Regions from separate parts of the Paenilisteria weihenstephanensis genome, predicted to be linked through region 1. Evidence: riboswitches for the same ligand, from Rfam matches in the RefSeq annotation. Region 1 holds a riboswitch; the other holds the start of a gene.
What was found. Region 1 has a riboswitch for S-adenosylmethionine ahead of ssuE (NADPH-dependent FMN reductase). Riboswitches for the same ligand answer to the same signal wherever they lie in the genome.

Region 1 (5,840 bases):
GTATATTGAGGCTCTATTTCGCTTCACTTCAAAGACCCACAACAAAAATGAGCGTTTGTCGACACGCTGTAATGGTCAATCGGAACGGAGCGTGCTATACTTAGTGAGAATGATTATCACTAGGGGGACTTTTAATGACTAAAAATATAGCTGAAATTATAACTGAACGCCGTAGTATCAAGAGGGTAGATGAAGCGCCGATCGATCGTGCGGTGATTAATGATATCCTCGAAAAAGCAGCTTTTGCACCGTTTCATAGTAAAGTGGAGCCGTGGCATGTAGCGGTTTTGTCGAAAGAAGCTGAGAAGCGTCGTTTTGTGAATGCGATTGTGAATTCGATGGAACGGATGCAAGGTGAGCCGTTAACGCGTGAGCGCCGGGAGCAAATTAAGGATGGAAATGAGCGAAAGATCGTTGCTCCGCCTTATACGCTGATCGTGACGACAGATATTATTGGTAGTGGTAAGAAAGATTTTGAAGCGATTGCTGCGACGAGTGCGTTTATTCAGAATATCCAACTTTTGGCGTGGGAAGCTGGTCTGGGCGTGCTATGGCGTACGAATAATTTTATTTTTGATTCGGAAGTTGTTGCGGAATTAGGGCTCGATGGACAGCAGATTGTTGGTTGTTTGCAGATCACGCAGTTCAATGAGATTCCTGATGCGAAGCCGCGCCGGCCCTTGTCTGAATGGGTGAAGGATCTCGATTAATAGCAGATAAATATATCCTAGTCCTTGGCGGATGGCTAGGGTGTTTTTGTCGTTTTGTGGTATACTAAATTCACAAACTATACAGACTTACGCGATTATCTCGATATTGTAGGAGGGGTTCCAAATAGTTGATTATCAAGGTAAAAAATTCGTAGTTGTTGAAAACTCGGAGAACGGTGAGGTGTCTACGGAAACAGTTTTTCATTATTTTCAAGATGGGGACGTGATTTCTGGGACATATGAGGGTGGCGAGATTGAGCGAGGCACGCTGATTGGGGTTGTGAATCGGGACGGATCTTTGGATTTTCGCTATAATCATGTGAGCATCCATAAGAAAATTCGGAGTGGTACATGTCACTCAACGCCAGAAAATTTACCAAATGGGAAGCTTCGTATGCATGAGAAATGGCAGTGGAATGGGCTTGAGCGAGACTCTGGTACTTCTATTGTGGAAGAGATTTGAAGACGTGATGAGCTCCTTTTTGAGGGGCTTTCGCAACTTTTAAACACGTTAGGGGTTGTTAATTTTAATGAAACTCAATAAGAGTTTTTTCTTGTGGTGAGAAGGATGCTAATACATATTATTTAATACATATATAACTTTAATATAAGTGGTGAATTTTGTAAGCTGTAGTAAAAAAAGTCAATAAGACATCCGCATAGAAAAGTGTATAAGAGAATTATTTGGCTCTTTAAAAACTTTTATAAGGTATAGGCATAGCAAATTCTTGAGATAATTTTTTTAAGTTATCTTATCAGTTATACTTGAAATTTTACAGTATATTTGGCAATTGATGATGTCTATTGTTTCTGGTGGATTTTTTTACTTTGCTTGTATTTTTTTGTCTATTCTGGCATATTCTATTTATGAAGCGCTCTGTAATCAATATTTACTTAAACACTTACTAACAAAGGGCGTTTGATCAAGGCCTGATTATCTACATGCAGATTGAATGTGGTAGTAGGGACTGCTTGGGATCAGTGTAGTGAGAAAAACTTAACATTACGGAGGATGAAAAGTATTGTTATTTACAATTAATGTGGTGATTGACACTTTTTTTAAAATGTTATATATTGAATATCTAGCGCAAAGTGAAAGTGAGCAGAGAGGACTTGAAATCCAGATAAAGGGATTGGCTGATCGGAGAATGCTCATTTAGCTATTCTTTTAATGAACGAGGTGTTTTTTTGAGAAACAAATTGAAGTATGTTGTATTATTTATATGTTCAGTAGTGTTCAATGTTTATTACTATGAAATTTTTCCAAGAACTATCTTATGGTTTATTGTGAGTATTCCAGTAGCGGTAATAGGGGTTCTATCGATAATAAAGTTATTTGAAGTAAGAAAACCAAGTAGATAGGTCAGAGTGGTGCAGATCAAAGCTGTGAATGGATAAATTTTTTTGTATTGGGGATTTCAGAGTGGGGAATGCCTCAGCTTTTATGTGAAAAACCTAACTAGTCTAAAAAGACAAAATATTTGTTGACATCTGATTTTAGAGATGGTAAGATACATCCAATCATAAAAATTATACAGTCCTTATTAAGAGTTGGGGGAGGAACCTGGTCCTTTGATCCCACAGCAACCTCTAGTGATAGAACGGTGCTAATTCCAGCAGGCGAGCGTGTTTGGCCTGGCAAATGGGGAGAAGAGGGATCTCTTTTCCAAATTCGGGAAGGAGGTTCTTTTTCGTCTTAATTCATAGTAAATGCATCGGATATATATGTTTTAAAAGAAAGTGGGGATGAGATGAGTCGAATCGTGATTTTGTCTGGTAGTCCATCGGCGCAATCGGGGACGGATAAGGTTTTGCGGTATGCTGGTGAGATTTTGCAGGAGGATGGAGTGGAGGTTAGTTTTCACTCGGTGCGGGATTTTGAAGCGGAAACATTGGCGAGTGCAAATTTTAAGGATGCGCGGATTGGGGAGTTGGTCGCGGATATCGAGGCGGCGGACGGTGTGATTGTTGGATCGCCGGTGTATAAGGCTTCTTATACGGGAATTTTGAAGGCGGTTTTAGACTTGTTGCCGGAGAATATTTTGAAAAATAAGGTGGCGCTGCCGATTATGTCTGGTGGGAGCAGCGGGCACGTGTTGGCGATTGATTTTACGCTTAAGCCGCTACTCGGTGTGTTGAAGGGCGAGGTTTTGCAAGGGGTTTACGTTGTGGATTCGCAAGTGGATAAAACGGCGGTTGTGCCAATTCGGGATGCGGGACTCGAGGAGCGGTTACGCGGGCAGTTGGCGGAATTGGTTGTTGCGATTGGCAGACGTGAGGTACGACAAACGATTTAAAAGGGGGACGAAAGACGTGGCGGAAAATTTATCGATTGTCGTTTGGGCGAAACAGGGTTGTGCGTATTGTGCGGAGGTCAAGGATTATTTGACGAAGGAGGGGCGCGATTTTCAGTTGGTTGATGTGACGGATCATGATGAACAGCGGGAAATTTTGCAGGCGAAATACGGGGTGCGTTATGTTCCAGTGGTCGAGATTGGTCAGGGGCATACATATCGGGGCGTGACGGAACTCGGTTTGCCAGCGCTTGAGACGGCTTTGAGGGAGGCGGAGAAATGGGATTTAGACTCAGTTTATTAGATCAGAGCCCGATTGCGGATGGAAAAAGTGCATATCAGGCGTTGCAGCAGACGATTGCGTTAGCGGAGAAGGCGGAGGAATGGGGATATCACAGGTTTTGGGTGTCGGAGCATCATGATACGAAGCTACTTGCGGGCGTTTCGCCGGAGGTTTTGGTGTCGCATTTGTTGGCACGGACGTCACGGATTCGGGTTGGTTCGGGGGGCGTGATGTTGCAGCATTATAGCGCGTATAAGGTCGCGGAGAACTTTAATTTATTAGCTACTTTAGCGCCGAATCGGGTGGATTTAGGTGTGGGGAAGGCACCTGGTGGTTTGCCGTTATCGACGAAGGCTTTGCAGTTTGGACGAACAGAAAAAGTGGATTTTGCGGAGCAGTTGACGTTATTGAAGCAGTTTGTTGATGGGGCAGTACCTGCGGATCATGCTCTTGCGGGCGTTGGGGTTGATCCTGATCCACCAACGAAACCGGAGATTTTCTTGCTGGGTGCGAGTGTGGCGAGTGCGAATTTGGCGGGAGCGCAAGGTGTGAATTTCTGTTTTGCGAAGTTTATTAATAGTGATGAAGTGGCGCTTGGCGAGGCGGTGACGGCGTTTCGGACGGCGAATCCGGAGGGTGAATTGATTATTGCAGTTCCGGTTTTGGCGGCGGATACGGAGGACGAGGCACGGGCGCTTGCGGGTGAGCAGAAAGTGGTGCGGGTGACGCTTTCGACGGGTGTTTCGGTGACGGTGCAGACGGTGGCTCAAGCGGAGGAATTCGCGAGACAGGCTGGTGTGGTTGATTTTGAGATTGAGGAGCGTGCGGCGGATGTGATTGTTGGGACGGCGCAACAGGTGAAGGCGGAATTGGTGCGATTGCGTGCGACGTTTGACGTGGATGAGTTTGTGATTCATACGCCGGTTGCGAGGCAGGACGCGCGGTTTCGGTCGGTGCAGCTGATTAGTGAGGCTGTTTTGACGGCGGAAGTGAGATAAGAAGGGGGAACTGAAGATGGGGAAAATTAAATTTGGCGTGATGTTGCATGGTCCTGGTGGGCACATGAATGCTTGGAAACATGAGAGTGTGCCGGCGGATGCGAGTGTGAATTTTGATTTTTACAAGGAAACGACGTTGAAGGCTGAGGCTGCGGGCTTTACGCTGGCGTTTGTGGCGGACGGGTTGTTTATTAATGAAAAATCGATTCCGCATTTCTTGAATCGCTTCGAGCCTTTGACGGTGCTTTCGGGATTGGCTGCGGTAACGTCGCGGATTGGGCTGGTTGGGACGCTATCGACGTCTTACAGTGAGCCATTTACGGTGGCGCGGCAATTCGGATCGCTGGATTTGATTAGTAATGGTCGGGCTGGATGGAACGCGGTGACGTCGCCTCTTGAGGGTTCGGCGAATAATTATAGTAAGAAAACGCACCCGGAACATGCCTTACGTTATGAGATTGCGACGGAGCATTTGGAAGTCGTGAAGGGACTTTGGGATTCGTGGGAGGACGATGCGTTTGTGCGGGACCGCGAGACTGGGCAGTTTTTTGATCGGGAGAAGTTGCATCGGTTGAATCATCAGGGACGGTTTTTCTCGGTGGAGGGGCCGCTGAATATTGGACGTTCGAAGCAGGGGCAACCGGTGATTTTTCAGGCTGGGGCGTCGGAGCCAGGTAAGGATTTGGCGGCTAAGAGTGCGGACGCAGTGTTTACGAATGGTGGTTCGCTCGAGGAGGCGCAGGCGTTTTATGCGGATGTGAAGGCGCGGACGGTGGCGAATGGCCGGAACGCGGATGAGATTAAGATTTTCCCTGGGTTTGCGCCAATTGTTGGGGTGACGCAGGCGGACGCGGATGCTAAATATGAGAAAATTAAGAATTTGGTTTCGGATGAGGAGGCACTCGCGTATCTTGGACGGTTTTTCGATCATTTTGATTTTAGTAAATTTCCGCTGGACGAGCCGTTTCCCGATATTGGGACGGTTGGCGAGAATAGTTTCCGAGCGACGACGCAGAAAATTAAGGCGGATGCAAAGCGTGAGAATTTAACGTTGCGTGAGGTGGCGTTGCGGGTGACGACGCCAAAATCGGCTTTTGTGAGCACGCCAGAGCGGATTGCGGATGAGTTAATCGCTTGGTTTGATGGCAAGGCGGCGGATGGTTTTATTTTTGGAGCGCCAGTTTTGGGCGAGGGCTTGGATGATTTTATTCAAAAAGTGATTCCAATTTTAGAGGCGCGTGGGTATTATGACCGAGAATATGCGAGTGATACACTGCGTGGAAATTTGGATTTACCGTTCAAGGAAAGCCGTTATGCGAGCAAAGTTGAGGCGCAGAACTAAGGAGGAATTTTTGTGGGGGATGTTATTCGGTTAGCGAAGTTGGAAGATGCGGCGGTTGTGCATGATGTTTCGATTCGTGGGTACAAGCCGCTGAAGGATATGGATATCAAATTTGTTGGGGCGACGGCGGATTTGGCGACGGTGGAGGAGAATATTAGGCGTAATGCGAACTATGTGTTGGAGCGTGATGGTAGAATTATCGCGACGGTGACA
Region 2 (5,840 bases), 1.2 Mb from region 1:
CCAGATTACTGGATTACTTGTCCTTTTCAAGTTCATTCTATTATTTCAATTTGCCAACAAAGAAGAACGTTGCGATACAGTTGATACCTTGGACGATGAAGAATGTACCAACGATAATCACGATACCGATTGCGCCAACGATTGGATTGAATAAAGAGATAAAACCAAGAACAATTCCTAGAATACCTAATGTTAAAATCCAGCCCCAACCTTGAACGTTTTCATTTTTAGCAGCGAAGGCTCCGATTGTACGCATGATTCCTGCAAAAAGAACCCACATACCGAAGACAAGTACTAATGTTACTGTTCCTTCCAATTGGTCAGCTAGTAGCAAGATTCCTAGTAATACAGACAAGATTCCTTCTGCTAGGATCCAACCAGAAACTTTTTGGCCACTGCGATGGGAGAAATATTGAATGATTTGGAATACCCCAACGATTAACATTAGGATTCCGATGAATAGAGTGAATGATAGTAAAGAAATACCTGGGTGGAAAACAAACCAGATTCCTAAACATATCATTGCGATACCGGCGATTAACACCAATATACGTGCGAATGTTTTCATGATATGTAACACTTCCTTTTTTATGATTAGAATTTTTAGGCTCTATCAGCTATTTTACCCTTTATTTCTTGATTGAAACACTTTTATTTTCGTATATTATTTTATGAATTTCGCCTTTAGTCACATTTAGGCAAACAACTTGTATATGTAAGCGTTATTTAATGCTTGTTTAGTGTTTTATCGGATGAAATTTAGTTACAATGTACTCAAAAAATACATATTTTAAATTAAGCTTTATTCTTTTGAAAAATCTGTCTACTTCTCTTGACAAAGGTATCTAAATAATTGTATGATAGAACCAATTTAATACGCTTCTTATCAAGAAAGGTGGAGGGACTGGCCCTGCGAAACCTTAGCAACCGGATATTTTGATCACGGTGCTAATTCCAGCAATTTTTTTGCAAAGATAAGTTACTGACTACGAAATCGTTGTTCGTTCAACCTTTCCTAAGTAACGCTTATCATCTGCGTGCTATGGAGGGGTTTTTGTTTTTTCTTGATAAGTTGACGTTTTTGAGAGGGGTAGAGGAATGATGGGAAAAGATTATCGTTTTGAAACTATACAAGTACATGGAGGGCATACGCCAGATTCCGCGACAAACGCTCGTGCTGTGCCAATTTACCAGACTACTTCTTACACGTTTAATGATACGGATCACGCGGCGGCGCTGTTTGGTTTGCAAGAAGCTGGGAATATTTATACGCGTATTACGAATCCTACGACGGCGGTTTTTGAGGAACGATTGGCGCTTTTGGAAGGCGGCGTTGGGGCTGTTGCGACGGCTTCTGGGATGGCTGCGATTACATATGCGATTTTGAATATTGCGAGTAGTGGCGATCATATTGTTTCGGCGAGCACGCTTTATGGTGGGACTTACACGCTATTCTCCCATACGCTGAAGGATTTTGGGATCGATGTGACGTTTGTTGACCCAGATGATGCGGAGAACTTCGCTGCGGCTGTTACGGAACGCACGAAAGCGATTTTCATTGAGTCAATTGGGAATCCTGATATTAATCTTATCGATATTCGCAAGGTGGCAGATGTGGCGCACGAACATGGTATCCCGCTGATTGTGGATAATACATTCGCGACGGCTTACTTGAATCGTCCGTTTGATTTTGGCGCTGATATTGTCGTTTACTCGGCTACGAAATTTATCGGTGGACACGGCGTAGCAATAGGTGGTGCCGTGATTGACGCTGGTACTTTTGACTGGAAAAATGGCAAGTTCCCAAAATTGGTTGATCCTGATCCGAGCTATCATGGCCTTTCTTATGCGAATGATGTCGGTGCTGCGGCTTATATTACAAAATTACGCGTGACGCTGCTTCGTGATACAGGTGCTGCGATCTCCCCTTTCAACTCGTTCTTGCTAATTCTCGGTTTGGAGACATTGTCGCTACGTCTCGATAAACATGTGGCTAACGCTCAAAAAGTGGCGGAATACTTGGAATCACATGAAAAAATAGCTTGGGTAAACTATCCTGGTCTCGCATCGAATAAATATTATGATTTGGCGCAAATTTATTTTCCAAAGGGACCTAGCGCTATTTTCTCGTTTGGCGTGAAGGATGGCTACGAGGCTGGCAAAAAAGTCATCGAGTCTGTGGAACTATTTTCGCATTTGGCAAATGTCGGTGATGCGAAATCGCTCATTATCCACCCCGCTTCAACGACACATCAGCAGTTGAACGCTGCGGAACAAAAGGAAGCTGGTGTGAAACCCGAGACAATTCGCGTTTCGATTGGGATTGAGAATAGCGAGGATATTATCATGGATTTGGCGCAAGCTTTGGACAAAATTTAAAACTATCAGATGAAGAAAAGGTGATGTGGGATGGGAACACTTAGACAGATAGAACTTTTTAATGACACGCCTTTTGTGTTGGAAAATGGGGAAACGATTGGCCCGATTGAGGTTGGTTTTGAGACGTATGGCGAGCTTTCTTTGGCGAAGGATAACTGTATTTTGTTGGAGCACGCATTGACTGGGACGGCGCACGCGGCGAAGCATTTTGACGAGGATGTCGCTGGTTGGTGGGATGATTTTATTGGAGCGGGAAAAACGATTGATCCGGCTGATTATTTCATTGTTTGTACGAATGTTTTTGGTGGTTGTAGTGGAACAACTGGGCCTTCTTCGGTAGATCCGCGGACGGGGGCAGAATATCGGTTGCATTTTCCTGGGTTTACGATTAAGGATATTATTAAGGTGCAAAAGGCGTTGCTGGATGCGCTCGGTGTTAAGCATGTGGTTTCAGTGATTGGCGGTTCGATGGGTGGCATGCAGGCGACGCAATGGGCGATTGATTACCCGGAAATAACGGGGAGCGTGATAAATTTAGCGTCTCCTCTTGCGGCGAGTCCTGAGGCGATTGGGTATAACCTGATTATGCGGATGGCGATTTTGAATGATCCTGATTTTAATGGTGGGGATTATATTGGGCAGCCTGAGGGTGGGCTTGCGACAGCGCGGATGGTTGGAATGATGACGTATCGCACGAGTGAGCTATTTTCGAAACGGTTTGAACGATTTACGGTTGCTGATTCTTCTCCGGGTGCTTTTTCGAAGGAGCATTTCCAAGTTGAGTCGTATCTGCAATACCAAGGGGATTCGTTTGTGGAACGGTTTGATGCGAATAGCTATCTGTATTTGACAAAAGCGATTGATTTATTTGATGTGACGGTGGTTGGCGCTGATGACAAGCCGCTTTTTACTGGGATTCGGATTCCATATTTGCTGGTTGGTGTGACAAGTGATCAGCTGTTTCGGATTCATGATTTGCGTCGGGATTATGAACTTTTGAAGGAATGGGATGTCCCGGTGACGTATTATGAGGTGGATTCGGATTATGGGCATGATGCTTTTTTAGTTGAAGTTGAGAAGTTTCATCCGCTGATTAGTACTTTTTTGACGCAGCATTCGCGAATTGAATCGAAAAAATAAGTGCGCCGTGGCGCACTTATTTTTTTATAACCGGTATCCAAACTTCGCATTCATAATCATCCGCTCTATTATCGCCTGGGCCATAAACCTCGATCTCAGGCCCTGGACCATGTTCATAGCCACTCGCTGGCAACCATTCCGCATAAATCTTCTGCCACGTTTGTTGAATCGCGTCTGGCAACGCACCTACCGATGGAAACACTGCCCACTGCAAACTCGGAATTTCCCATTTTCCCATGTCAACAGGCGCTTCCCCGTCGCAATCCACCGCTATCCAATAATCCATTTCCTGTTTCGGTGCTTGTTCCTCAGAAACGCTACAAATCCCCATATAACGCGGAACTTCACCGTTCACCAAACCTGCTAAACGCTCCATTGTCCCGTCTGACCACACTTCTTCCCAAAATTTCGGAATCTCGACTAAATTCTGCCCTGCCTGGAATGAAAAGACTTTTTTGACAGCAATGATCTGAAATCCTTCTTGTTCAACGATTTTATAGTCCATATTTCTACCCCTTTTCAAGATTAGTCTTCCAAATTTTAAAAATGACTCACCTCTAGTATACCTCTTTTATTGGCAGATTTCTTTTCAAAACGTGTATCACAGAACATAAAAAAAGCGCGGTTTAGGAATATTTCTCCTAGACCGCGCAATTTTTTAGTCTTTATAAATTGATTTCGTTTTGTTGAGCCATGCATAGCCAAGTCCGATAACGAGGCCACCACCGATGTAGTTTCCGATAAAGGCCAAGGAAAGATTCGTTGTTACGCTACTCCATGTCATCGCGTCTAAGTGACCGCCTGAGGCAAAGAATGCCAGTGAGAATGACGAGAAGTTAGCGATAACGTGCTCGAAGCCTAGGAAAGCAAAAATGAAAATAATGAAAATCATTGCAATAACTTTTCCTGCATCGTCTTTCATCCGCATCGTACAAATAACCGCCGTATTCACGACAATATTTGCAAAAATCGCTTCAATAAAAATCTGTAATGGTTCTTTTTCCAATTTTCCTGTCACTGCTGTGAACAAGAAGTGATCGGCTGGCAATGCATGGAAAGCTGATGTGAGTGACATCAAATAACCTGCTAGAATACCACCGATTAAATTACAAAATACACAAAGTAATAAAATTCCTAAAGCTTTACCAGGTTTAATAATTTTTTGGTAGACACCTGTTGTCATATACATCATGTTACTCGTACCAAGCTCGGCGTTCATATAAATAATCATGACAAGTGACCAGCTGAACATGAAAGCATAAACGATTTTACCAAGTCCGTGCGCAAAATGATCCACCTTGTCGCCAATCATAACCGCCACGGCTGTTCCTAATGTTAAAAATAAACAAGCTAACATGGCACGGAAAATGTATCGAACAACACTATTGTTTACTAGATCGATCTTCTTACGCGTACTATAATCGATTTTTTGCATCAATGTACTGTTTTCTGAATCCAAATTCTTCATCTCCATTAATCAGTTTTCATAACTCCACAACTTTACTATTGTAGCATGAATTTTATCGATTGAAAATAACCATTTTACCTTTAATGAAAGAAATTTTCGTTATTTTCATGTTTTTTCTGAAATGTGATGGGAAACAATTCTGCTTTCTTGAATATAAACTACAATTCCCAAGATTATGAACGGCTAAACATGAAAAAAATATCGCAGGAAATCTTAGGCTGATTTCCTGCGATATTTTCAAGCGTTCACCGTACTTTTTTCTGGCAAAATTCGTGTTCCTGCGCGACCAGCAAGTGCTTCTACCGCAGCGTCTAGTGAACAAATGATAGCTTCTTTTCCAGATTCGGCAAAAGCAATCGCTGCTTCCATTTTGGGACCCATACTGCCGTCTGCGAAATGGCCTTCTGTCATATATTGCTTCGCTTCCTTGACTGGAACGCCTTCTAGTTTTTGTTGATTTGGTTCGCCGAAATGTAAGTACACGTTTGTCACGTCGGTTAGAATCATGAAAACATCAGCTTCGACTTGTTCGGATAGGCGTAACGCGGAACGGTCTTTATCGATGACTGCTTCGACGCCTTTTAGATCGCCTTCTTCGTTTTGTACGACGGGGATGCCGCCTCCGCCTGTCGAAATAACGACGGTATCTGTGGCTACGAGTTGCTTAATCGCTTCGACGCCGTGGATTTTTTGTGGTTGTGGAGATGGAACAACGCGGCGGTATCCTCGACCTGCGTCTTCTGCCATTTCCCAGCCTTTTTCCGCAGCCAGTTCGACGGCTTCTTCGCGTGTATAGAAAACACCGATTGGTTTTGTCGGGCTTTGGAACGCGGGGTCGCTAGCGCTAACTTCC

Region 2: linked by a shared signal. The riboswitch ahead of UE46_RS03820 (O-acetylhomoserine aminocarboxypropyltransferase/cysteine synthase family protein) and the one ahead of ssuE (NADPH-dependent FMN reductase) in region 1 are both predicted to bind S-adenosylmethionine.

Annotation. Positions count from the first base shown of each region.
Region 1 covers NZ_CP011102.1:2,981,174-2,987,013, reverse strand. Annotated here, with positions in the region: gene UE46_RS14410 (nitroreductase family protein) at 135-710, shown strand; gene UE46_RS14405 (avidin-fold protein) at 835-1,173, shown strand; SAM riboswitch class I at 2,249-2,359, shown strand; gene ssuE (NADPH-dependent FMN reductase) at 2,462-3,007, shown strand; gene UE46_RS14395 (glutaredoxin family protein) at 3,024-3,308, shown strand; gene UE46_RS14390 (LLM class flavin-dependent oxidoreductase) at 3,284-4,285, shown strand; gene UE46_RS14385 (LLM class flavin-dependent oxidoreductase) at 4,302-5,627, shown strand; gene UE46_RS14380 (GNAT family N-acetyltransferase) at 5,640-5,840, shown strand, end outside.
Region 2 covers NZ_CP011102.1:790,564-796,403, reverse strand. Annotated here, with positions in the region: gene UE46_RS03825 (HdeD family acid-resistance protein) at 41-568, opposite strand; SAM riboswitch class I at 881-981, shown strand; gene UE46_RS03820 (O-acetylhomoserine aminocarboxypropyltransferase/cysteine synthase family protein) at 1,102-2,379, shown strand; gene metX (homoserine O-acetyltransferase MetX) at 2,410-3,519, shown strand; gene UE46_RS03810 (GyrI-like domain-containing protein) at 3,536-4,024, opposite strand; gene UE46_RS03805 (formate/nitrite transporter family protein) at 4,178-4,978, opposite strand; gene arcC (carbamate kinase) at 5,225-5,840, opposite strand, start outside.